DNA from 3 places in the Gracilibacillus caseinilyticus genome. Region 2 is predicted to be linked to each of the others. Evidence: riboswitches for the same ligand, from Rfam matches in the RefSeq annotation. Region 2 holds a riboswitch; each other region holds the start of a gene.
The links. Region 2 has a riboswitch for S-adenosylmethionine ahead of MUN88_RS01890 (thiolase family protein). Riboswitches for the same ligand answer to the same signal wherever they lie in the genome.
Positions count from the first base shown of each region.

Region 1: linked by a shared signal. The riboswitch ahead of MUN88_RS15080 (5-methyltetrahydropteroyltriglutamate--homocysteine S-methyltransferase) and the one ahead of MUN88_RS01890 (thiolase family protein) in region 2 are both predicted to bind S-adenosylmethionine.
Region 3: linked by a shared signal. The riboswitch ahead of MUN88_RS09035 (PLP-dependent aspartate aminotransferase family protein) and the one ahead of MUN88_RS01890 (thiolase family protein) in region 2 are both predicted to bind S-adenosylmethionine.

Region 1 is NZ_CP095072.1:3,191,276-3,198,871, reverse strand. It holds gene ligD (DNA ligase D) at 1-1,182, shown strand, start outside; gene MUN88_RS15085 (metallophosphoesterase) at 1,202-2,035, opposite strand; gene MUN88_RS15080 (5-methyltetrahydropteroyltriglutamate--homocysteine S-methyltransferase) at 2,424-3,530, opposite strand; SAM riboswitch class I at 3,631-3,721, opposite strand; gene MUN88_RS15075 (DUF2515 family protein) at 3,911-5,026, shown strand; gene MUN88_RS15070 (CoA-disulfide reductase) at 5,789-7,114, opposite strand; gene MUN88_RS15065 (class I SAM-dependent methyltransferase) at 7,161-7,596, opposite strand, start outside.
Region 2 is NZ_CP095072.1:396,363-403,958, reverse strand. It holds gene MUN88_RS01900 (glycoside hydrolase family 5 protein) at 1-714, opposite strand, end outside; gene MUN88_RS01895 (ASCH domain-containing protein) at 1,275-1,622, shown strand; SAM riboswitch class I at 1,704-1,816, shown strand; gene MUN88_RS01890 (thiolase family protein) at 1,979-3,136, shown strand; gene MUN88_RS01885 (acetoacetate--CoA ligase) at 3,139-5,067, shown strand; gene MUN88_RS01880 (thiolase family protein) at 5,067-6,230, shown strand; gene MUN88_RS01875 (Zn-ribbon domain-containing OB-fold protein) at 6,227-6,637, shown strand; gene MUN88_RS01870 (sodium:solute symporter family protein) at 6,883-7,596, shown strand, end outside.
Region 3 is NZ_CP095072.1:1,895,574-1,903,169, reverse strand. It holds gene MUN88_RS09055 (aminopeptidase) at 1-782, opposite strand, end outside; gene MUN88_RS09050 (ABC-F family ATP-binding cassette domain-containing protein) at 783-2,675, opposite strand; gene cls (cardiolipin synthase) at 2,816-4,258, opposite strand; gene MUN88_RS09040 (Hsp20/alpha crystallin family protein) at 4,430-4,885, opposite strand; SAM riboswitch class I at 5,057-5,164, shown strand; gene MUN88_RS09035 (PLP-dependent aspartate aminotransferase family protein) at 5,249-6,919, shown strand; gene MUN88_RS09030 (SGNH/GDSL hydrolase family protein) at 7,177-7,596, shown strand, end outside.

The sequences.
Region 1 (7,596 bases), 1.7 Mb from region 2:
AGTGAATCCTGGTTAAAGATTAAAAACTATCGTACCGTCCAAGGGGTTGTAACAAAGTGGAATAGTAATAATGACTACTTTACAGTTAGTTATTATATGGACAATAAGCTGCAAACGTTAGGGAAATGTAAAAACGGATTGAAAAAGGAAGAAAAAGATACGTTACAAACATTTATTAAACAGAATGGAAAGAAAGTAAACGGTACAACTTGGAATGTGTCACCATCAATCTGTTTGGATATTCAATGTCTTGACGCCAGTAAAGAAGAATTACGTGAACCGCATTTCTCAGCATTCCGTTTTGATATAGAGCCAGAACATTGCAATACTGAAGCGATCAAATTTGGGTTAGCACAAATTCCGGAACGAGTATCGGTGTCCAAATTGGACAAATTGCTATTTCCTGAATACTCTAAATTAGATTTTTTGTGTTATTTAAGAACGATGGCTCCATACATGCTTCCTTGGATAAACGATCGAAAATTAACGATTATTCGCTATCCTGATGGTGTAAGTGAACCATCTTTCTATCAAAAACATTTACCTGACTATGCACCTTCCTTTCTCAGACCAAAGCATTCAGTCGGTGGTGATGCTGCTATATATTGCCAGAATTTTGAAAGCCTTCTGTGGTTTGGTAACCATGGAGGCTTGGAGTTTCATATTCCTTTTAACAAACAACAGCATCATCAGCCGGATCAGATTGTCTTTGATTTAGATCCTCCTAGCCTTAAGGAGTTCTATCTTGCTGTTCGGGCAGCATTATTAATCAAAGAAATGATGGAGCATCAAAAATTGAAGCCATACATCAAGACTTCCGGAAAAACTGGACTACAAATTCATATCCCTGTCAATAATTGGACGTACCAGCAGACACGTGAATTAATGGAAGCTACAAGTAATGTATTAATACAAGCCTATCCGGATCAGTTTACCAGTGAAAGATTGATAAAGAATCGTGGAAATCGTCTGTATATTGATTATGTGCAGCATGCAGAGAGAAAAACAATCATTGCTCCTTATTCCACACGTGCAACAAATCAAGCAACCGTAGCTACGCCTTTATTTTGGGAAGAAGTTACCGAAACATTGGATCCAACCATTTTCACTATCCGATCCGTATTGCAAAGAATCCGAGAAAAAGGTTGCCCTTTCTTTGATTTTTATAGGCATCTTGAATAGCAAGACTAACTCTCTACCCTCATGCACCTGAAATAGTGATTAAAGTGATCTGGCTCTGATTGAGAAATCGTATAGGAAGCATACTCGTACCAATTCCACTATCTATATAGAGCTGCTGACGAACAGAAAGCGCGAACAAGCCTTGGTCATAAGTTGGAAAGAATCCTTGATCCGGGGCAACTACAGCTCCAATAAACGGCAATCGAACTTGTCCCCCGTGTGTATGGCCACTTATGATCAAGTCAATCTCATTCGGTAACGGACCTTGATTCACCGGGGGGGTGTGTGATAATAAAACAGTAAAGATTTGATGATCCAGACCTTTCACTGCATGCTCGATATTACTTTGCCCAGTTGATAGATCCACCACACCGGCTATCTGGAAACTAGTATGGCCTAACAGTATTTGCACATTCTGATTATCCAATATGTTCACGCCAGCTTCACGGAGACCCTTAAATAACGATTCGTGTAAAGGATTGTCCCAATCGTGATTTCCTGAAACATAAAATACCGGAGATTGACTGATCGATAACTGTTCAACAAATGAGAGGACATCATCGATATTTTCCGTACTGCGATCCACAATATCCCCTGTCAGCACAACCACATCTGGTTCAAGTTGGATAACTTTCTCAAGTAATTTTTGATTATCTTCACCAAATTGCTTATTATGCAAGTCTGATATCTGTAATATCTGAATGGACTGGTTTCGATTCAATTTTTCATTCGACAATTGAACCTCCGCTACTTTTAACGCATTTGTATCATAATAAACTTTAATACCTACAACTATTGCTATCATACATCCTGTAATAATCAATAAGATTCCATACATTTTTTTGTTATTCATTCCCTCTACTCCAGACATTTTCGCTTTGAATTAACTTCATACCTGTAAGAAAAACTGGGAAAGCCCACCCGGTCCTAACTAACAAAATAATATACAACTACCTATAATATGGATTATGTAAAGTGGAACTGTTTGACTTTGTGGTAATTTTGATAGATTCATTTGCTTAGCAAAGCTCCGGAAATATGCCTCCGCAGGACGCGAAGTGGTTGGCCGGAGCGGTATGCCAGCTAAGCATTTCAAAATGACTTCAACGCTAGACATAGTCCATATATCTTCATGTTCAGCATGATTACTTCTATGACTGTACTTATATACTTTCTTCACTCACTACAGAAAAACCTCTTAAGCACATTATGACATGCTTAAGAGGTTTTTGCTTTACTCATTAATTCCAGATTTCTTTGGTTACTTCTACAATATATTTCAGTTTTTTCCACTGATCTTCTTCTGTCAATTTATTACCGTGATGAGTCGATGCAAATCCACATTGAGGGCTTAAGCACAACTGTTCAAGTGGTACGTATTTGGCAGCTTCCCCTACTCTTGCTTTGATTTGTTCTTTATTTTCTAATTCACCAGTTTTTGAAGTGAATAAGCCCAATACCACTCGAGCACCGCCATCTGGAATATAGTCTAGCGGCTTGAATCCACCAGAACGTTCATCATCATACTCCAAGAAGAATCCATCCACTTTCTCTTTTGCAAACAGTGTCGGTGCAATGAGATCATAACTTCCAGAGAAAGCCCAATTAGAACGGTAATTTCCACGACATAAATGCGTGGTCACAACTAAATCTTCCGGTTTGTCTTCTAAAACACCATTCACTACACGTAAAGCTAAATCAATTAAATAATCTCTGTCATACGCACCATCATTAAAAGGAATGTCCGGTGACGATAATCCAGCAATATAAACATCATCAAATTGCAAATATCGTACACCTAAATCGTAAAAAGCTTTAATGGCATCACGGTATGCCTGAATGACATCACTTGCAAAATCCTCAATATCCGGATAAATGGTTTCATTACGAATCCCTATATTAAATAATTGATTCGGACTTGGGATCGTTTGTTTAGCATCGGCACGGCCATTGACGATCTCATTAAATTCCTTAAAATCTTGTAAGAATGGATGATCTTGATTAAAAGAGATTTTTCCATTATTGCGAATATTGTAACGCTCTGTTTCTTCGTTTCCGTTAAATATGTAACCAACTTCTGGTACATAACCTTCAATTCCATTCAAATGTTCCAAGAAATCCGTATGCCAGAAGCGGCGGCGGAACTCCCCATCAGATACTAATTCCAGACCAACTTCAATCTGCTTATCGACAATGTGTGCAATTTCTTTGTTCTCTACTTCTCGCAATTCTGCTGCACTTATATTTCCTTCCTGATACGCTTTTCTTGCCTCCAATAAACTTTCTGGACGTAACAAACTTCCTACATGATCTGCTCGAAATGGTGCTGTTACTGTTTTTGTAGACATACTGCAATCCTCTCCTTCAGCTAATTGTTTGCAATAATTCTTATCCAGTAAAAAAAGACCCCCTATAAGAAGAAGGTCTTTAACGTTTAAAAACTTATTCCTCTTATCTGTTGGAATTAGCACCATGTCTTCGTATAGACTGGTTGCTGAGACATCATTAGGCCAAATCCCTCCGCCTCTCTGGATAAGAAATTATCTGAAATTATTACCACAAACACATATTACTACATAACAGAGATTGGATCAACCCATATTTGTTAAAAAATTTCAAAAAGTCTTACAATTTCCTCATTCTCCGCATAAACTCCCAGTTTAAAAGCAATCCTAGATAAATGATTAACCTGAAGAAATTACTCTAGAAAAATGAATTTGAAAGGACGGTGGCAATCATTAAGCCATCTTATCCTCTTCCGTATCCATTAAATATAATAAAACATCGATTACAAAACAAAAAAAGCTATTACGCAATTAAAGATCAGTTATCTGAACCTGAGCAAAAACTAATTAATCAGATTAACCATGACACCAGACAATATAATCGAAATAACGTCACACGTACAGAAGCTTATTTTCGCTTTTATCAGCAATTTCCAGAAGTCGAATGGAGCTTTTTGGCGCATATGGTATCAAGAAATGCCGGTTGGAATATGACCGATCTTAAAGGCAGTCTATTATCCAAACTACTGACAAAAGAACAGCAGCAATACTTTTTTCATTTTTTAGAACGGAACAATTGGCTGATATTTCAAGATGCCTATCCTCAGTTGCGCTTATACGAAGCGAGTATCCGCCTTAGCAAGAATATGTTTTACATGCTTCCGTTATTTGGAGTTTCCTACTTTATGAAAGTGATATGGGATTACTTTTATGAAAATAGACAACGTTCTCTGATTACCAATGCTTTGATTATCAACGAACAAAATTACATCGAAAACCGTGTCATTAACAACCCACAATATGCTAGAACGAATATGGAGGCGCTCGAATTTATCGTTCAGCAGATGATGCAAATGAACCAAATTATGTTTCCTTACAAGAAAGAGCATAAGGTCCAGTTAGTCGGGTTAAATGTCCATCGCTTTGAGTCATTACCTAACCGAATTGACATCGGAAAACAACTTTATCAAGTATTATTTCACCCAAAATATTATGCAGCCATTTATCAATTCGCGGTTAAAACGCCTCATTCTGGATCAAGAAAAGATTATTGGCCATCAGTCTTTCGCGAAAGTTGCCATGATCCGTTAATAAGAATAGAAAGGGAAACTCCAGCTGCCTGGCGGTTGAAACCATTATTCAGTCCGAAGCTAAGCGATGTTTGGACAGATATTCAACACCCGAATAGCGAAAAGGAAGATTGGTATACAGACTGGCACACTGTATATTTACTAGATCAGATGAACCCTCCGAAAAATCCAGACATACTACCGGCATACCATCAAACACTAGCGAAACTTCAACTGGCGGTAAAAATCAAAGAGTGGATCGGAAAGTAAAGGCAAGCAGATGACGGTACTAACCTACAATTCTAAGCAATTGTTCGGGGGAATATTGATAGCATTTCAATTGTTGCAACATATTGCAACTAAATCCTATCATATGCAGTTTATGATCACGAAGATTATCTTCGGTTATTCTCTTATATACTCTAATTACTGTCGATGTGAAAGAAGTTGTATAACAATTTTGCTATTATGAAATATTTTATGTGCGTAGCAAAGCTCAGGGAATATGCTCCGCGTCCTGTTGGGCACGGCTTCAGCTAGGCTACTACTTGGACTAATTCTTTGTTGCCTTGTGCCGAAGAAGCTCACTTCGAAGCGATAACTTGTAGACACAGGCACAGATAAAGTGGATCTTCAGCTCGTACTGACGCATGCGGAGTCTCCGCATATTTCCTACGCTTAAGTGAAACTCCACAACGATTGGAACATCTATAAGCATTGGTGCAAAGCTTTTTTCACCTCATGTAATTGTTTTATATAGATCTTAATGTAATAGATTAATATGCTAGCACTTCTATCAGTTGTAGAACTTAAACTTTAGCGCAGGCCAACCACGTAGACTCCACGGAACTGCAGGACGCGGAGTGGCTGGCCGGAGCGGTATCCTAGCACATTAAATCTGTCAAAATCAACTCAACTCTTGTTAGCAAATAGTTGCATTACTTCGTAGTTTGCTTCAACTCTATATCACTTCATAATAAAACCGGTCGTTTTCTAGTACGCGCGCTTCGGTTATGACAAGCTTCATTGTATTTAAGTTCTACGGGAAATTTGTTGAATAGGGTCCCAAACACTGTTGTAGGGTGGCGCATAGGAAAGATCCAGATCTTGCAGTTCCTGAATTGTCATTTTATTATACAAAGCAGTAGCAAGTACATCAATTCGCTTATCTGTCCCTTCTTCACTAATCACTTGCCCCCCCAATAATTGATTGGTTTGGCGATGATATAATAGCTTGATATGTAATAGATCAGCACCAGGGTAATATCCTGCATGATTAGTGCTCTTTCTCGAAAGTGCTTCATACGGTATTTGTAATTTCGTCGCCTCTGCTTCCGTTAATCCAGTTCTCGCTAATGATAAGTCAAAGAATTTGATAATAGAAGTTCCGACAATCCCTTTAAACGTTAACGGATTCCCCGCCATATTTGCTCCTGCAATCCTGCCTTGTTTATTTGCTGTCGTTCCAAGTGGAATATAATCTTCCAACTGTTTTACAATATGATAATCTGTCGCACAATCCCCCGCTGCAAAAACATTGGCTGCCGAAGTTTGCATATACGGATTAACGCGAATAGCTCCTTCTTCATTACGCTGGATATTAGAATGCGCAAGGAATTCTGTATTAGGTTTGACTCCAGCACTAATTAGAACCAAATCACTAGGATACTGAGATTTATCTGTTATGACTTTCTGGACTCGTTGGTTGCCGCTAAAACCTGTGACCTCTTCCGTTAAAATGACTTCAACATTGTGCTTACGCGCCTCATTTTCAATGAGAGCAGCCATTTCATTATCGAAAATGCTGGCGAGTTGATCTCCTCTTTGTATCAACCTTACTTTTTTTCCAAGAGAAGTGAAGCTTTCTGCCATTTCCAAGCCAATATAGCCACCACCAACAATCGTTATCTGCTCCACTTTCTCTGATAAATCAGCCATAATAGCTTTTGTGTCAGGTATTGTTTTTAAACAATGAATCCCTTCTAGATCACTCCCTTCCCATTCTGGCATAATCGGATCTGCACCAGTAGCAATTAATAAACGATCATATGTAATTTCGTGCTTGCCTTGTTGATTCACTCTATACCGAACTGTCTGACTGGTGACATCAATATCGATAACTTCTGTATGTATTTTGGCATCAATCCCGTATTTATTTCGAAACGTCTCTACAGAACGTGCTATGACAGATTCAGTTGATGGGACGAGTCCGTTTATAACATAAGGTAAACCACATTGACCATAGGAATAATCAGCACCTCGTTCTAACACGGTTACATCAGCATTGTTATCTGTTCGAACGATTTCCATTGCTGCACTCATTCCGGCTGCTACACCACCAATAATCACATATTTCATAATCATTACCTCCTCTTAATAGAGATGTTCCCCAAATATGGGTATTTTAAGCCTTGGAATCATTGTCAGGTATTACCGATGATTGAACCATTAAAAAGTTTGGCTGCTTCCGAATCTTTTTATATTTGTCAGGAAATCGTTGTTTAAACACATCCGTTGGTAATGGTTCGATTACCTGATCGAGCTTAAAATAACGAATCGTATCATTAATTACTCGCTGTAACGGCCTTCGATACATTGGAACCTGAAAGGACTCTCCTTGCTTTTTCCATTGATCAATATAAGCCTCTACCGAAAAATAGTCAGGTTGTTCAGCGAGTCGAATCTCTGTTAAAGGATGGTGGATCGAATACAGCAGTTTTCCACCAGGTTTTAGTATCCGAGAGAATTCTCGAAATGTCGGCTGCCATTCTTCCAGATAGTGGAGTGTTAAGGAACTGATAACATAATGAAAACGATCTTGCTCAAAAGGGAGTGGCTCT
Region 2 (7,596 bases):
TATATTCGCTTTGATTGTGGCTGAATCTCCACCTGCATACTCATACATATGAATGGAGAACATAGTGTTTTTTAGTGGATCTGCATTCAGTACTTCTTGTCCATAGTTATGAATGGATTCGGGATATTGTCCCCATCCAGCTGAGTCTACGATTAATGTGTGATCTAAGCCAGCTTCTCTCAGCTTAGGAATTGCTTGCTTATAGCCATTTGCCCATTCCGAACCATCCCACGTACCGTACCATTCATTTGCGATATTGATGATAACTTTATCTTCTTTCCCAATTATTGCATCTTTTAAATCGATCCAGTAATTCACAGCGCTATTCAATGTGTTAATGTTATCTGATCCAGTAGCATCGTGTACTTCTAACACAGCGATCAAGTTATTCTCTTCGGCTATTGATAAGAGATTTTTAACTGTTTCAATATCATCTCTTGTGTACTGGCTGCCATCTGACAGAACAATTCTTACTGTATTTGCTCCTGTCTCTGCAATGGCAGGAATAGCGGAAGCGGAATCACCCTTATACCATGAGTGTGCATGATTAACACCTCGCATTACAAAAGGTTCACCGGTTGCATCATAAAGTTTGTTATCGCTTACATAAAAACCGGTTTCTGCTTGCATTTTTGGAGTGAAAATAAAAAAGAAAGTGGAAATTAACAAGATAAAACTTAAACACAAAAAAGATCTTTTTTTAATTGTTTTCATAAAATCACCTCGTTAAAATTTTTATTTTATCTCTTTCTTTTGAATAATTTTCCTCCTTTCGTGAATCTTAGAAAGAGGTAAAAAAACAATGAATAATAGAGTGTTTTTTAGCTAATCGATGACTTTATAGAATACATTCTAACACAAAGTAATTATAAAACAATCTAATTTATTATAAATTTTATAATTAATAGAATTTACCCGGTTATCTCTGTTTTTTGGACAAAATCATTTGTTTTTTTTCTGGAACAGGTGCTTATTCACTTTGATTTATCAAGGTTATCGATTAACTATTTTTATTATTTGGAAGGTGATAGGTCTATTGTATTAGTCTGATTTCTTATATCAAACCGTATCTCGATTGTTTTCTATGTTGGACAAATAATCATCTATTCCTGACAAAATACGATTTTGACACGAAATGTTCAGTTTTTATTAGGTTCACCCCCATGAATAGTTGCCGGTGCTGTGATAAAATAAAAAAGAAGTGTCCCGCAAAATATGCTGATTTATTTTATATAAAATGATTATCTTTATTGGATAGAAAGGAAAGATGCAAGATGAGTAATCAACATAACTCACAGCAGTTGCCGCCAAAAACGTGTACAATTGACCGCCTTGTTACAATAGAAGCAGACGTAGAAAAAGTCATTAAAGGAGAAAAAACAGCAACAAGACGAAATGGCCGATATGCGGATATTGGAGAGGTGATGACACTGAAAGATCACCATTTCCGTGTCGATAATGTGTATCAACAGTCACTTGGAATGATTACGGATGAGGACGCTAAGCGAGAAGGATACGATAATTTAGAAGCATACAAACAGTCTATTTTATCTCTTCACCCTGGTATGCCTTGGGGACCGAAGATGAAAGTGTGGGTACACGAATTCAGTGCTGTTGATTAATGGTGTTTTTCTGCCATTGACATATAACGACAAAACATGCTAAAGTTATCAATAATCAAAACGTTAACTTAATAGGATCTTGTCTTATCAAGAGAGGTGGAGGGAATGGCCCTTTGAAGCCTCGGCAACCATTAAGCATTGCTTAATATAGGTGCCAAATCCAACTAAGTCACTATACTTAGTAGAGATAAGGAGTTTTATTAGCAAGTTGAATCTCTCTATCTCTAGATAGGGAGATTTTTTGTTTTACACAAAAGGGATCTGTTTTACCAGCTTTTATTAACCAAAAAAGTCTGAATATTAAATATATTCAAAAAACTATTAAGCTAGTAAATAAATAAGAGGGTGAATATCTAATGTCGATTGTACTTGTAGACGGTATAAGGACGCCTTTTGGAAAATGGAACGGAGCATTATCATCATATTCGGCCACTGAATTGGCAAGTGCGCCAATGAAGTACTTACATGAAAAATATCCTGAATTAGCGCCGTTTGATGGTGTGTTGTTAGCGGAAGTCATTCAGGCTGGACAAGGCCAAAATCCTGCAAGACAAGTAGCACATGCAGCTGGGATTAGCAGTCATACCCCTGCTATTACGTTGAACAATGTTTGTTTAGGTGGAGTAGCTTCTGTAATTGATGCAGCCCGAAGAATTTTGTTGCAGGAAGGCACAACTTATATCGTTGGTGGATTTGATTCAATGTCGAATGCACCTTTTACAGTAACGAAACATAGTAAAAAGTTTGGGCACCAGACCATGACAGATACGTTATTACATGATGGGTTATGGTGTTCATTGAGTGAGCAATCAATGGGAGCGTTGACGGAACAGGCAAATCAGAAATATGGTATTGGACGAACGGAACAGGATCACCTCGCAGCACTCTCGCAACAGCGCGCAGCCTTCGCTCGGTCGAAAGGGTTTTTGCGAGAAGAGATTATACCTTTTTCAGACATTTTAGAGGAAGATGAAGGCATACGTGAGCAGACAACAGCGGAAAGACTAGCAAACTTGAAACCTGTATTTGCAGAGGGTGGCACGATAACGGCGGGGAATGCTTCGCAGATGACAGATGGAGCAAGTATCGGTATCGTCACATCCAGTGAAAAGGCAGAAGCATTGGATCTTTCTCCACTTGCAACGATTACCGGTTGGACAGAAACGGCAGGACCAGATGCCAGTTTACAAACAAAACCAGCTGATGCGATTCAGAAGCTGTTAACAGCACAGAAGCTGTCGGTCGACGATATTGATTTATTTGAAATTAACGAAGCTTTTGCAAGTGTGGTAATTGCAAGCTGTCGTGCACTTGACCTCGATTTGGATAAAGTGAATGTCAACGGTGGAGCGATCGCAATTGGTCATCCACTTGGTGGTACAGGCTTTCGATTAATATTGACCTTAGCGAAAGAGTTACAACGACGTGGCGGTGGCAAAGGAATAGCTGCATTATGTGGAGGCGGTGGTCAAGGAATTGCTATTTTAATTGAAGTACCAACGAAAGGAGAATGATCATGAGTAGTCAAATTGTAACCCGTAACCGAGTATTATGGGAACCTGCACAACGTGATATCGATCAGTCCCATCTAAAAGCCTTTGCTGTGTTTGTTGATCAGTCATTATTTCCATACGACAGACTGCACCGATGGTCGATTACCCATATTGCGGAATTTTGGTCAGCTGTTTGGGATTATGCCGGTATTATTGGTGAAAAGGGCACTCGCTATTACAATCCAGCAGATTCAATGGTGGATGCGGTTTTCTTTCCTGATGCATCACTTAATTTTGCAGAAAATGTCCTGCAAGCCAATCCTGACAACATAGCCGTTTTTCAAGCGGACGAAACAGGCGTGACACAAGCGATCACATTTAGAGATCTCAGCGAGCAAGTGGCTAAAGCTCAACAAGGATTTAAGCAGCTAGGCGTGAAACGAGGCGATTGTGTTGCAGGAGTTACGACAAATAATATTGACGGCCTTGTAGCATTATTAGCTACTGCTTCGCTTGGTGCGATTTGGACGTCTTGTTCACCGGATTTCGGAGCGAAGGGTATTATCGATCGTATTGGCCAAGTACAGCCTAAAGTATTGATTGCTCATCTTCATTATCAATATAAGGGAAAACCATTTGATATTTCCGATAAGGTAGAGGAAATAGCAGAACAGATGGATAGTATTCAGCATGTAGTGACAACAACAGGCATTGTGGATGGTGCGGTCAGTTGGGAATCACTACTAGATAATCAAGCTGTTAAACCAGAGTTCGAACAGGTGAATTTTGGTGACCCGCTTTATATTTTGTACACGTCGGGCACAACTGGTCTGCCGAAAGCGATTGTTCATTCAGTTGGTGGTACGTTATTACAGCATGTCAAGGAACATCAGCTGCATGGCGATGTAAAAGAAACAGATACACTGTTCTGGTATACCAATACCGCTTGGATGATGTATCCCTGGCTCGTAACGGGATTAGCAAGTGGTGCATCGATTTTGTTATATGATGGAGCGCCGATGTTACCGGAACGCCCAGCACATTTATGGGATATTGCAGAAGAGATTCAATTAACGCATTTTGGCACAAGTCCGAAATATTTAGAGTCCTTAGCCAAAGCCGGCGTAAGATTAAAAGACGATTATACTTTATCCTCATTAAGATCGATACTTTCTTGTGGAGCACCTCTGGTCAGTGAGCAATATGACTGGGTATATGACACGATCAAAGAAGATCTGTTGCTTCAATCGATTTCAGGTGGTACGGAGATTATTGGCTGCTTTGTGATGGGCTCCCCAATTCATCCAGTGATTCGCGGGGAAATTAGCTGCAAAGCATTAGGCATGGCAGTTGATGTATTGGATGAACGCGGCATTTCGGTTTTCGGAAAAAAGGGAGATCTTGTTTGTACAGAGCCATTCCCGAGCATGCCTCTCACTTTCTACGGAGAAGGAGGCGATGAGCGGTACCGCAATAATTATTTTTCAGATCGTCCCGGTGTATGGACACATGGGGATTTTGCTGAACAAACGATCGATCAGTCTCTCGTTATCTATGGCAGGGCGGATACGATTCTGAATCCAGGTGGCATCCGAATTGGTACTGCTGAGATATACAGTGTCGTGGATCATATGGAAGTGATACAAGATTCCGTCGTTTTTGGCTTGCCTTTTGACAATGATGAGGAAATTGTCTTATGTGTGGTGACGGAGCGGTTAACGAAAGAACTGGCCCAAACAATCCGTCAGCAGATTCGTCAGAAGGCATCACCGCGTCATGTACCAAGGCGAATTTATCAGGTTACAGACATTCCGCATACAATCAACGGCAAAAAAGTAGAAGGGGCAGTGAAGACGACAGCAATTGGTGCGGAGGTAAAAAACAAAGCATCGATTCGCAATCCAGCGTGTTTATCTGAATTCAGCGAAATCAAAAAAAAGGAGTGCTACTGATGGTAAAACGTCCAAGAGGAGCTATAATCGGTATTGGTGAGCTTAAACCAGAGCGCTATTCAGAAGGAAAAACAACATTAAGCTTAATAGCAGAATCGGTGCAGCTGGCAATACAAGACGCCGCTATTACAAAAGACGACATAGATGGTTTACTGGTTGGCCCACAGGTCGGGGAAACACCACAACACGTACCTGCTACAGTGTCAGAATATTTAGGCATTTCACCAGCTATGTCTAATACAGTAGATCTCGGTGGAGCGACCGGTGCTGGCATGATATGGCGTGCGGCAGCTGCAATTGAAGCCGGCATGTGTGAAACAGTTGTCTGTGTTTTAGCGAATAAAAATGAAAGGGATAGTGCCCCTCGTTCGCCTAATCGAAATCCTATTCGTGAATTTGATGTACCTTTTGGTGCTTCCGGGGCCAACACGTCATATGCACTGCTGAAAAGACAGCATATGGAGGAATATGGTTCACAGCAGGAAGACTTTGCCCGCATTGCCTATTGGTCGAGAAAAAATGCTTTGAAGAATCCGAAAGCAATTTTTTATAACAAACCAGTAGAGTTGGAGGATATATCGCAATCTCCGCTTATCTCTGATCCATTGCATCTGTTAGAGATTGTGATGCCATGTGCCGGAGGAGCGTCAGTGATTGTGACCTCGGAAGAAAAGGCAAAAAAAGCGGCTAAACGACCAGTTTTTTTGAAAGGTGCAGGCGAAAAAATCACCCATCGTGCTGTCAGTCAAGCGCCAGCATTGGATCGGTTGCCTTTTCAATATTCGATTCCTCAAAGTTTGCGACAGGCAAATATAACAGCGGAAGAGCTTGATTTGTTGTCCCTGTATGATTGTTATACAAGTGTTGTTGCAGTACAACTGGAGAGCATCGGCATATGTGAACAAGGCAAGTTTGGTGAATTTGTCCGCGGCAATAGCTTCAGCCATGATGGTGATTATCCGTTAAATACACATGGTGGCCAACTAGGCTTTGGTCAAGCAGATTTAGCAGGTGGGATGTCGCATGTGATTGAGGCTGTTGTACAGTTGCGAGGCGAAGGCGGAGATCGGCAAATTCCTAATGCTAAGCATGCACTTGTGACAGGCAATGGTGCGACGTTAAGTGAAACGACCTCATTAGTGTTAGGAGGAGAGCCGTCGTGAATATTTCATTTCCTGAACCGACGATTACGCCTATCACGAAACCATTTTGGAATAGCATTGAGCAAAAGAAGTTTACCTTACAGCAATGTGAGAATTGTGAACAATGGATCTTTTATCCACGAGCACATTGTCCGCACTGCTTTGGCAATCGCCTTACTTGGCGGGAAGCGACAGGAAAAGGTCGATTAAAAACATGGAGTGTCGTGCATCGTGCCGGTCACCCTGCATGGCAATCTCTTACTCCATATGCGGTAGGTATTGTTGAGTTAGAAGAAGGTCCGTCCTTATTGACGCATTTACTGATTAGAGAAAAGGAGCTTCGCTATCAATTACCGGTTGAAATCAGCTATCATGTCCTGAATGAGCGACAATTACCTTTTTTCAAAAGAGAGGAGGGTGAATCATGATTTATACGTATCTTGCATTAATCGCTGTCTTCTGGATTATCGGACTCTCGATTTGGTTCAAGTTTTATCACGGCGCTAACCGTCCGTAATACTCCCACTTCAAGATTCGAGAGATAAATAAGAAGCTAAGTGGTGGATAAACGGACGATAACTTCCTGATAAGTTTCGCTAGCAATCAGTGGGGGTCAAAAACCTCCGCTGATTGAAGTCTCACTTTATAAAAATAACTAAAGGTGGTAGAAAAGATGTTAGCAGATTCAAGTTTACTTCTTTGGACAGTCATTATTTTATTAGTAGCATACTTCGTTGTGGTGACCTGGATTGGTAAAAAAGGTAGCGCCTTTAGTAAATCAATGAATGGTTTTGCAACAGCACGAGGTAAGGTAAGCCCATGGTTGGTAGGGGCAAGCTTTGCGGCCTCCTATTCCAGTGCGAATTTATTTATCGGTGTGCCGGGTCTTGCTTATCAATATGGTACATCCGTTCTTTGGTATACATTAGGATGCTTCGGGGTTTCCTGGGTCGGTTTGTTAATTTTCGCCAAAACATTCTGGCGCTACGGTAAGAAATTCGGTCGGGTATCTACAGTACCTGAATGGTTAGGACGTCGTTATAACTCCAAAGCCTTACAAGTGATTGTTTCCGTACTTATTTTGTTTAATGTGTATTATATTGTAGGGCAAAATGTAGGGCTGGCGACGATATTTGAAACCGTAATCGGCATCCCTTATTTCTGGGGAATTATTATCGGGGTAACGATTACTATTCTGTATATTGGGCTTGGTGGCGCTTATGCCCAAATGATTACAGATGGTATTCAAGGCTTGCTGATGGCAATTGCTTCGATTCTTATCTTTATTTCCTTCTTTTGGACCATTGGCGGAGGTGTTAACGTATTTGGGGAGCTGACTTCCAAGCTTGAAGCAGTCGACCCTAACCTGATAACCTTTGTTGGCGTT
Region 3 (7,596 bases), 1.5 Mb from region 2:
CCATCAACTTTGTATTTATGCGGCATTGTAAATACTTCTTCCGTAGGCATATTCGGATTGAAGGCATTACCATTTGGCGTTTGAGCAGCGCCACCTTTCCAAATGTGACCCTCTGGTAATTCAAAGCGGATATCGGTACCTTCCGATTTAAAAATTAATGCTTGATAAGATTTTTTATTTAAGTATTCGCGAGCCTGCTTTAATGTATCATTATGTGCATCCCATGCAGCCACTGGATCTTCTTTGTCAACACGGACAATTTTGAAAATTTGCTTCCATAAGCTTTCGATTGCCTCTTCCTTTGTTTTGCCTGGGAAGATTTTTTGAGCCCAGTCACCGGTTGGAATCGATATAATTGACCAAGGGATGCGATCGTTCATCGTATATTGGCGGAATTCTTTCATTGCTTCTCCTGCAGCTTTGTTTGCTTTCGCCACCTTGGAAGGATCAATGTCCTTTAACAAATCCGGATTGGTCGAACGGATCGATAATAACGCAGCACCATCTTCAGCAAAAGCTAATTGTTTGGCAATCTGCCATTCCGGGATATCGGTAAGCACTTCCTCAGAAGCATATTGATACTTCAATAATGTTAATTCATCATCAGCCCAGTTAACCTGAACATTTTTTGCACCCATTTCATACGCTTTACGTACGACAATTTTGGCAAAATCGGCTCCCTCTATTGATGAATTAATGACTAGTGCTTGTCCTTCTTGTAAATTCACACCTGTCTTTAACGCTAGTTCTGCGTATTTTTCTTGTAGTTGTTGATCTGCCATTTATGACTCCTCCTTCATTTCTTCTATTAAAAGGGAAAGTTCTTCCCATCTAACCATTTTTTGTTCCAATTGCTCTTCTAATTCACTTTGTTTGTTATATAACGGCTGAATGGCACCAATATCACTTCCCGCTTCTGTGATTTCCGATTGCACCTGTTCCAGTTCCGTTTCTAATTCGGTTATTTCATCTTCAATCGTATCCCACTCTTTTTGTTCATGGTATGATAATTTCTTCTTTTTCCGTTTGGGCTTCTGCGCTGCTGTCGACTTAGCAGGCTGATGATTCAGCTCTTCTTGTTGCTTCTGCTGCTCCCGGAATTCAGAATAATTACCATAAAAAGTGGTTACAGTCGGACTTCCTGTGAACGCAATGATCTGCTCGATCGTTTTATCTAAGAAATAACGATCATGCGACACGGTGATAACAACACCAGGAAATTGGTCCAAGTAATCTTCTAACACCGTTAACGTCTCTGTATCCAAATCATTGGTCGGCTCATCTAAAAACAGGACGTTCGGTTCCTTCATTAAAACCGTCAGCAAGTATAACCTTCTTCGCTCTCCACCAGACAGCTTGCGGACCAATGTCCACTGCTGTGATCTTGGAAAAAGAAAGCGTTCCAGCATTTGTTCTGCTGTGATCACGGATCCATCGACCGTATGAACCACTTCTGCCACTTCGCGAACGAGATCAATCACTTTTAGATTTTCATCGAGTGGTGGATGCTCCTGGGTATAATAGCCAATTTTTACGGTTTCACCAACTTCAATATCCCCAGCATCCGGCTCAATTTTTCCGGCAAGCATGTTCAATAGTGTTGTTTTACCACTTCCATTGGCACCGACAATCCCTAATCTGTCATCAGGCTTGATTAACAGATTAAAGTCCTTGAATAAAACCTTCCCATCATAGGATTTACTTAAGTTCGTCATTTCCATTACTTTTTTCCCTAAGCGGGTAGAGCCGACTTGAAAGGATAACGTTTGTTTGTTCGTGTCAAACGTCTTCTCCTTCATATCTTCCACACGGTCTATTCTTGCCTTTTGTTTCGTCGTTCTTGCTTTCACTCCTGCCTTTAACCAGGCTATTTCTTTCTTGAGGATATTCTGATGCTTGCGCTCTGCCTGCTGCTCTTGTTCTTCGCGTAATGCACGCTGCTCAAGAAACGTCTGATAGTTGCCGACATATGTATATAAGTTACCCTTGTCCAATTCAAACATACGATTAGTAATCCGGTTCAGAAAGTAACGGTCGTGCGTAACTAACAGAATCGCTCCAGAATAAGAAGGCAGATATTCTTCCAGCCATTCGATCGTATCATTATCAAGATGGTTAGTAGGCTCGTCCAAAATCAGTAAATCGGCAGGCTGAATTAATGCTTTGGCTATAGCTACTCTTTTACGTTGACCTCCTGACAATTGTTCGATCTTTTTGTCAAAAGCGGGTACACCTAATTTGGTCAAAATTGTTTTGGCAATCGTCATAGCATCCCATGCTTGCAGTTGATCCATTTTGTCCTGCATATGGATTAACTGCTGTTGCATTTTTTCATTAGCAGGATCTTGCTCTAATGCAAAGACAGCCGCTTCGTATTTTCTGAGCGTCACCATGATTTCGGCATCACCATAATAGATTTGATCTAATACAGTATCCCCTTCTGCGAGACGGGGTTCTTGATCCAAATATTCAATATGGTAGTCATTCGGATGATCAATTGTACCTTTTTCCGCCTGGTCAATGCCTGCCAATACTTTCAGCAAGGTTGACTTTCCCGTTCCATTGACACCGATCAGACCAATACGATCCTGATCTGTAATTGAAAAGGAAATATGATCAAACAACGATTTGTCACCATATGTTTTCACCAGTTGTTCTACTTTTAACGTGCGCATTCTATCGATCCTTTCGCCTGTGGTTCTTTTAATTGCAAGCTCTATTTAAAAATTAGTGACATCTTAGTGGTCATTTTGATTTTACATTGATAGCGTTGTTGCCCATCTACGAAAAAGAACTTAGCTGATGCCAAGTTCTTTTACAGGATTGGCGAGATTAACCTTGCAATCGATTCTTTCGTACGAATCCAGAGTGACCTTTTTTGATACAGTGGCAAGGTTAACGTGGTCACATACTCCATATCTTTTTCGAATTCATCTACTAGCATTTCTGCAAGTGTTTCATTATATAAGAAGGCATTCACTTCAAAATTGAGGCGGAAGCTCCTTACATCAATATTTGCCGTTCCGATTGAGGCGATCTTACTGTCCACTACAATCATTTTAGCATGCAGGAAGCCTTTTTGATAAATATAAACCGTTGCACCGGCTTTCAGTAACTCCCCAATATAAGAATACGTTGCCCAATATACAAACGGATGGTCTGGCTTATTGGGGATCATAATTCGGACATCTACTCCGGATAGACTGGCTATTCGTAATGCATCGAGCAGACTTTCATCCGGTATGAAATAAGGTGTTTGAATATACACATATTCCTTCGCCGACATGATCATCTTAATATAGCCATGCTTGATCTGCTCCCAGTCCGAATCAGGACCGCAAGATACGATCTGCATGCCGGCATTTCCCATCGGCACGGCGTCGTAATAGCGTTCGTCGTATTCGATATCATGACGTGATGCCTGATTCCAATCCAGGATAAAACGAGTTTGCAAATTTTTAACGGCACTTCCCTCGATCCGTAAATGTGTGTCACGCCAATAGCCAAAACGCTTATCCTCACCGAGGTACTCATCTCCAATATTGAACCCACCAATATAGCCTGCTTTCCCATCAATAATCACCAGCTTCCGGTGGTTACGGTGATTAATTTTAAGATTGACTTTAGGAATTAATGGCGGGAAAAACCCTTCCACCTCAGCACCTGCTTGTCGCATTCTTCGAATTAATTTCCTGCTTAGTGTTCTCGAACCAAGGTCATCATATAGAAAACGTACTTCCACACCTTCTTTTGCTTTCTTAATCAGTGCTTCCGCAAGCCGGACTCCGAGCCGGTCAGACCGTACTATGTAATAAAGTAAATGGATATGGTCTGTCGCCTGCTCGATATCTTCTAATAACGAATTAAATTTGCGATTTCCATCTGTAAAAATATTGACCGCATTGTCCTGTGTGAAAATCGCATCATTATTACGTAAATGCAAATAAAACAAGTCCTTGTATTGATACAAGCGGGGATCACTAATAAAGAAATCACCATTTTCGATTTCCCGCAGCTGATGCTGAACTGCCTTTTTGACCCCTAATTTACTCTTGGTATCCCATGTGAAAATCGTTTTGTTACTTAACTTTCTTCCAAAAATAAGATATAAAATAAATCCAAAAATCGGAATGAAGGTTAACACCATGATCCAAGCCCAAGTCGCCGTGGCATTTTTTCGCTCAAGGAAGATAATAGTTAATGATAAGACAATATTAAATACCAGTAGAAAAGTGATAACGAGCTGGGTAATCTCCAAAGGAAAACCTCCTTTTTAAAGAAAATTCGGCTTATCGACAAGTACTGGTGACATTTTCAGCCTGTCGAATTACAACGCTGAGAAAATTTCATACTTTTCTAACGTGCAAAAAAAGTCGTCTATTCCTAATATAGCACAATTATGATTAAGCTAATAGCAATTGCTATTAGCTTAATCAATACTTAAAGCGTCATCTTCTGCTTGATTTTTTGGTCCTCTGATTTCCAATACACCATCTTGAAAACTTGCCTTGGCTGTTTCTTTATCAACTGCATATGGTAAGGTGATCGTCCGTTGCTTACGTTGCTGTCTTCGTTCTTTATGATAATATTGATACGTTTGATCGTGCTGATCGATTTCTTCTTCATGATCAACAGTTATAGAAATTTGATTACCTAACAATTTCAACTTGATCTGTTCTTTTTTTATACCTGGCAAATCGACACGTACGATCCATTCATCGTCTGTCTCCACAACATCTGCGGGAATCTGTTTCGGCATTTTGACCTGTTCAAAAAAACTATCAATCGTTTCCATTACGTTACGGTTCGGTTTTTCATAAAGGAATGAGTCTAACTTCTTAATAAAGTCTTCTCCCCAATCATGTTTTCCGCCTTTTTGTGACATGTTCATCCCTCCTGGTCTTGTTACCCACTTTATACTATGCATAGCGAACGAAAAATGATCATAAAGTTTATGTTAATCTGCAGAAGATTCTATTACTTCGCAAAATTCTGATATATTTGTTGACGATTGCCAATGTATGACTTATAATGTAGTCAATTAAATAAATACGAACTCTTATTTCGAGTGGCAGAGGGAATAGGCCCTGTGAAGCCCGGCAACCGTCAATTTCTTTAGTTGAAATGGTGCTAAATCCTACAGGTTTGACCTGAAAGATAAGAGGAGGACTGAACTTACATAAGCAAACCTCTTCTTACTATCGGTGAGAAGAGGTTTTTTTTCATTAGTTTAGAGGAGGGTACATCAATGACAAATCCGTTTCAATTTCCAGGAAGTGAGACCAATTTATTGCATGGCGGCCAGCAAGTTGATCCAGCAACCAATGCGCGTGCCGTACCAATCTATCAAACTACTTCTTATGTATTCAACAACACAGAGCATGCCCAAAATCTTTTTGCTCTAGCAGAAATGGGCAATATTTATTCGCGTATCATGAATCCAACGGTTGACGTCTTCGAACAGCGTATTGCTTTATTAGAAGATGGAGTTGCTGCTGTCGGCACAGCTTCAGGCGCATCTGCTATTACACTCGCCATTCTGAACTTGGCTAATGCCGGCGATGAAATTGTAGCAGACAGCAATTTGTATGGCGGGACTTACAACCTGTTTAACACAACTTTACCTAAATACGGTATTAACGTGAAATTCGTCGATGGTACTAATCCTGAGAATTTCAGAGAAGCTATCACAGACAAGACGAAAGCTGTATACGGTGAAGTGATTACCAATCCTAGTTTACATGTGCTCGATATCGAAGCTGTTGCTGATATTGCCCATGAACATGGAGTTCCACTTATTATTGATAATACATTTGCCACCCCGTATGTGTGTAAACCAATTAGCTGGGGAGCTGACATTGTCGTGCACTCTGCTACGAAATGGATTGGCGGGCACGGTACTTCCATCGGCGGTATTGTGGTAGACAGTGGGCGATTTAATTGGAATAGTGACCGATTCCCTGGTTTTACGGAACCTGACGAATCGTATAATGGTATTCGCTTCGGAATTGATATTGGACCACCGGCATTTGCGATTAAGCTTCGTGTCCAATTATTACGAGATATTGGACCATCGTTAAGCCCGCAGAATGCTTTTTATTTCTTACAAGGTCTGGAGACGTTACATTTAAGAGTGAAACGTCACAGCGAAAATACCGAAGCCGTTGCGCATTACCTGAAAAATCATCCACAAGTGGAATGGGTTTCCTATCCTGGACTAGAGGATCACCCTTCCCATTCATTAGCAAAAAAATATTTTTGTAACCTTTTTGGTTCTATGATCGTCTTTGGTATAAAGGGTGGTAGAGAAACTGGACGAAAAATAATTGATCATGTACAATTATGGTCTCATGTTGCCAATGTGGGAGATGCGAAATCATTAATTATTCATCCTGCATCCACTACCCACCAGCAATTGACGAAGGAAGAATTAAAGAAATCTGGCGTTACAGAAGAATTAATCCGACTTTCTGTTGGTATTGAAACAGCTGAAGATATTATCGAGGACTTAGATCAGGCGATTGCAGTTGCAACAGATAGCGAACCAACGATTTCAACGGGTGCGGAGAAGGCAATCTCGTGGGTATTATCTTCCCCACTTGCGAGAGAAAACGGCGACATTCGCCCGAAAACAATCGCAGTGGCTGGCTCACTCGAAGACTCTGAAGCACTCAGCAAATTATCTAAATTAGGTTATCACATCACCAAAGCGGATCAGGCAGAAGGTGAGATTGATATATTATACATTTTACATCAAAAGGAAGCAGCTGCTGCATATACAAACCAGGCCAAAATTGTTTGGTTTGCTGAAGGGCAGACAGACCCTGCTACAAAAGAAAAGGCGGAAGCATACGGTCAAGTCATTGTCGAGAACAAATGCCCATTTCAAGAGGCAGACCGCTTACGCCGCGGAGAGTAACTCTCCCTGACTATCGTTATTTATCTCCCCAAGATAAATATATATATGTGAGACCGCAGGCCATTTCGGTTTGCGGTCTTATGCTTTTTAATGAATATTTTCCATAACACGGTCAGATTATTGTGATACAATTCGTATCATTTCACAAATTGACTCATTTTCAATTGTTAAGATGCATATTCTATAACACATGTTAGCAATCATAAATGGACGGGTATACTTAATAAGGATAAGATTTATAACTGTAGGTGTTGACCATGAGGAAAAAGGTATTGATTCTGGTCGTATTGCTGATTGCTGCGATCACATTGGCTGTTTATTTTGCTTGGCCATCAGATCAGCAAGAATCTTCGAACACGACCAACGAGACAGAAAATAATCAAACAGAAACTGAGGACGAAACCGCCGAAGAGGAACAAACCGATGAAGCGGAAGAAAACAGCTCCATTTCTTCACACGTCCGTGAAGCAGTCATGGGTGCTCTTCAATTGTTCAAAAAAGATGCACATATTGTTGCTATCGGGGACTCGTTAACACAAGGTGTTGGAGACGAAGAAGAAAATGGTGGCTATGTAGGTGTCTTAAAAGAGCAGCTTGATAACCAGAGCATTAATGCTTCGATTGATAATTTCGGTAAGCGCGGTAACCGTACCGATCATTTATTAAAACGCCTGGAA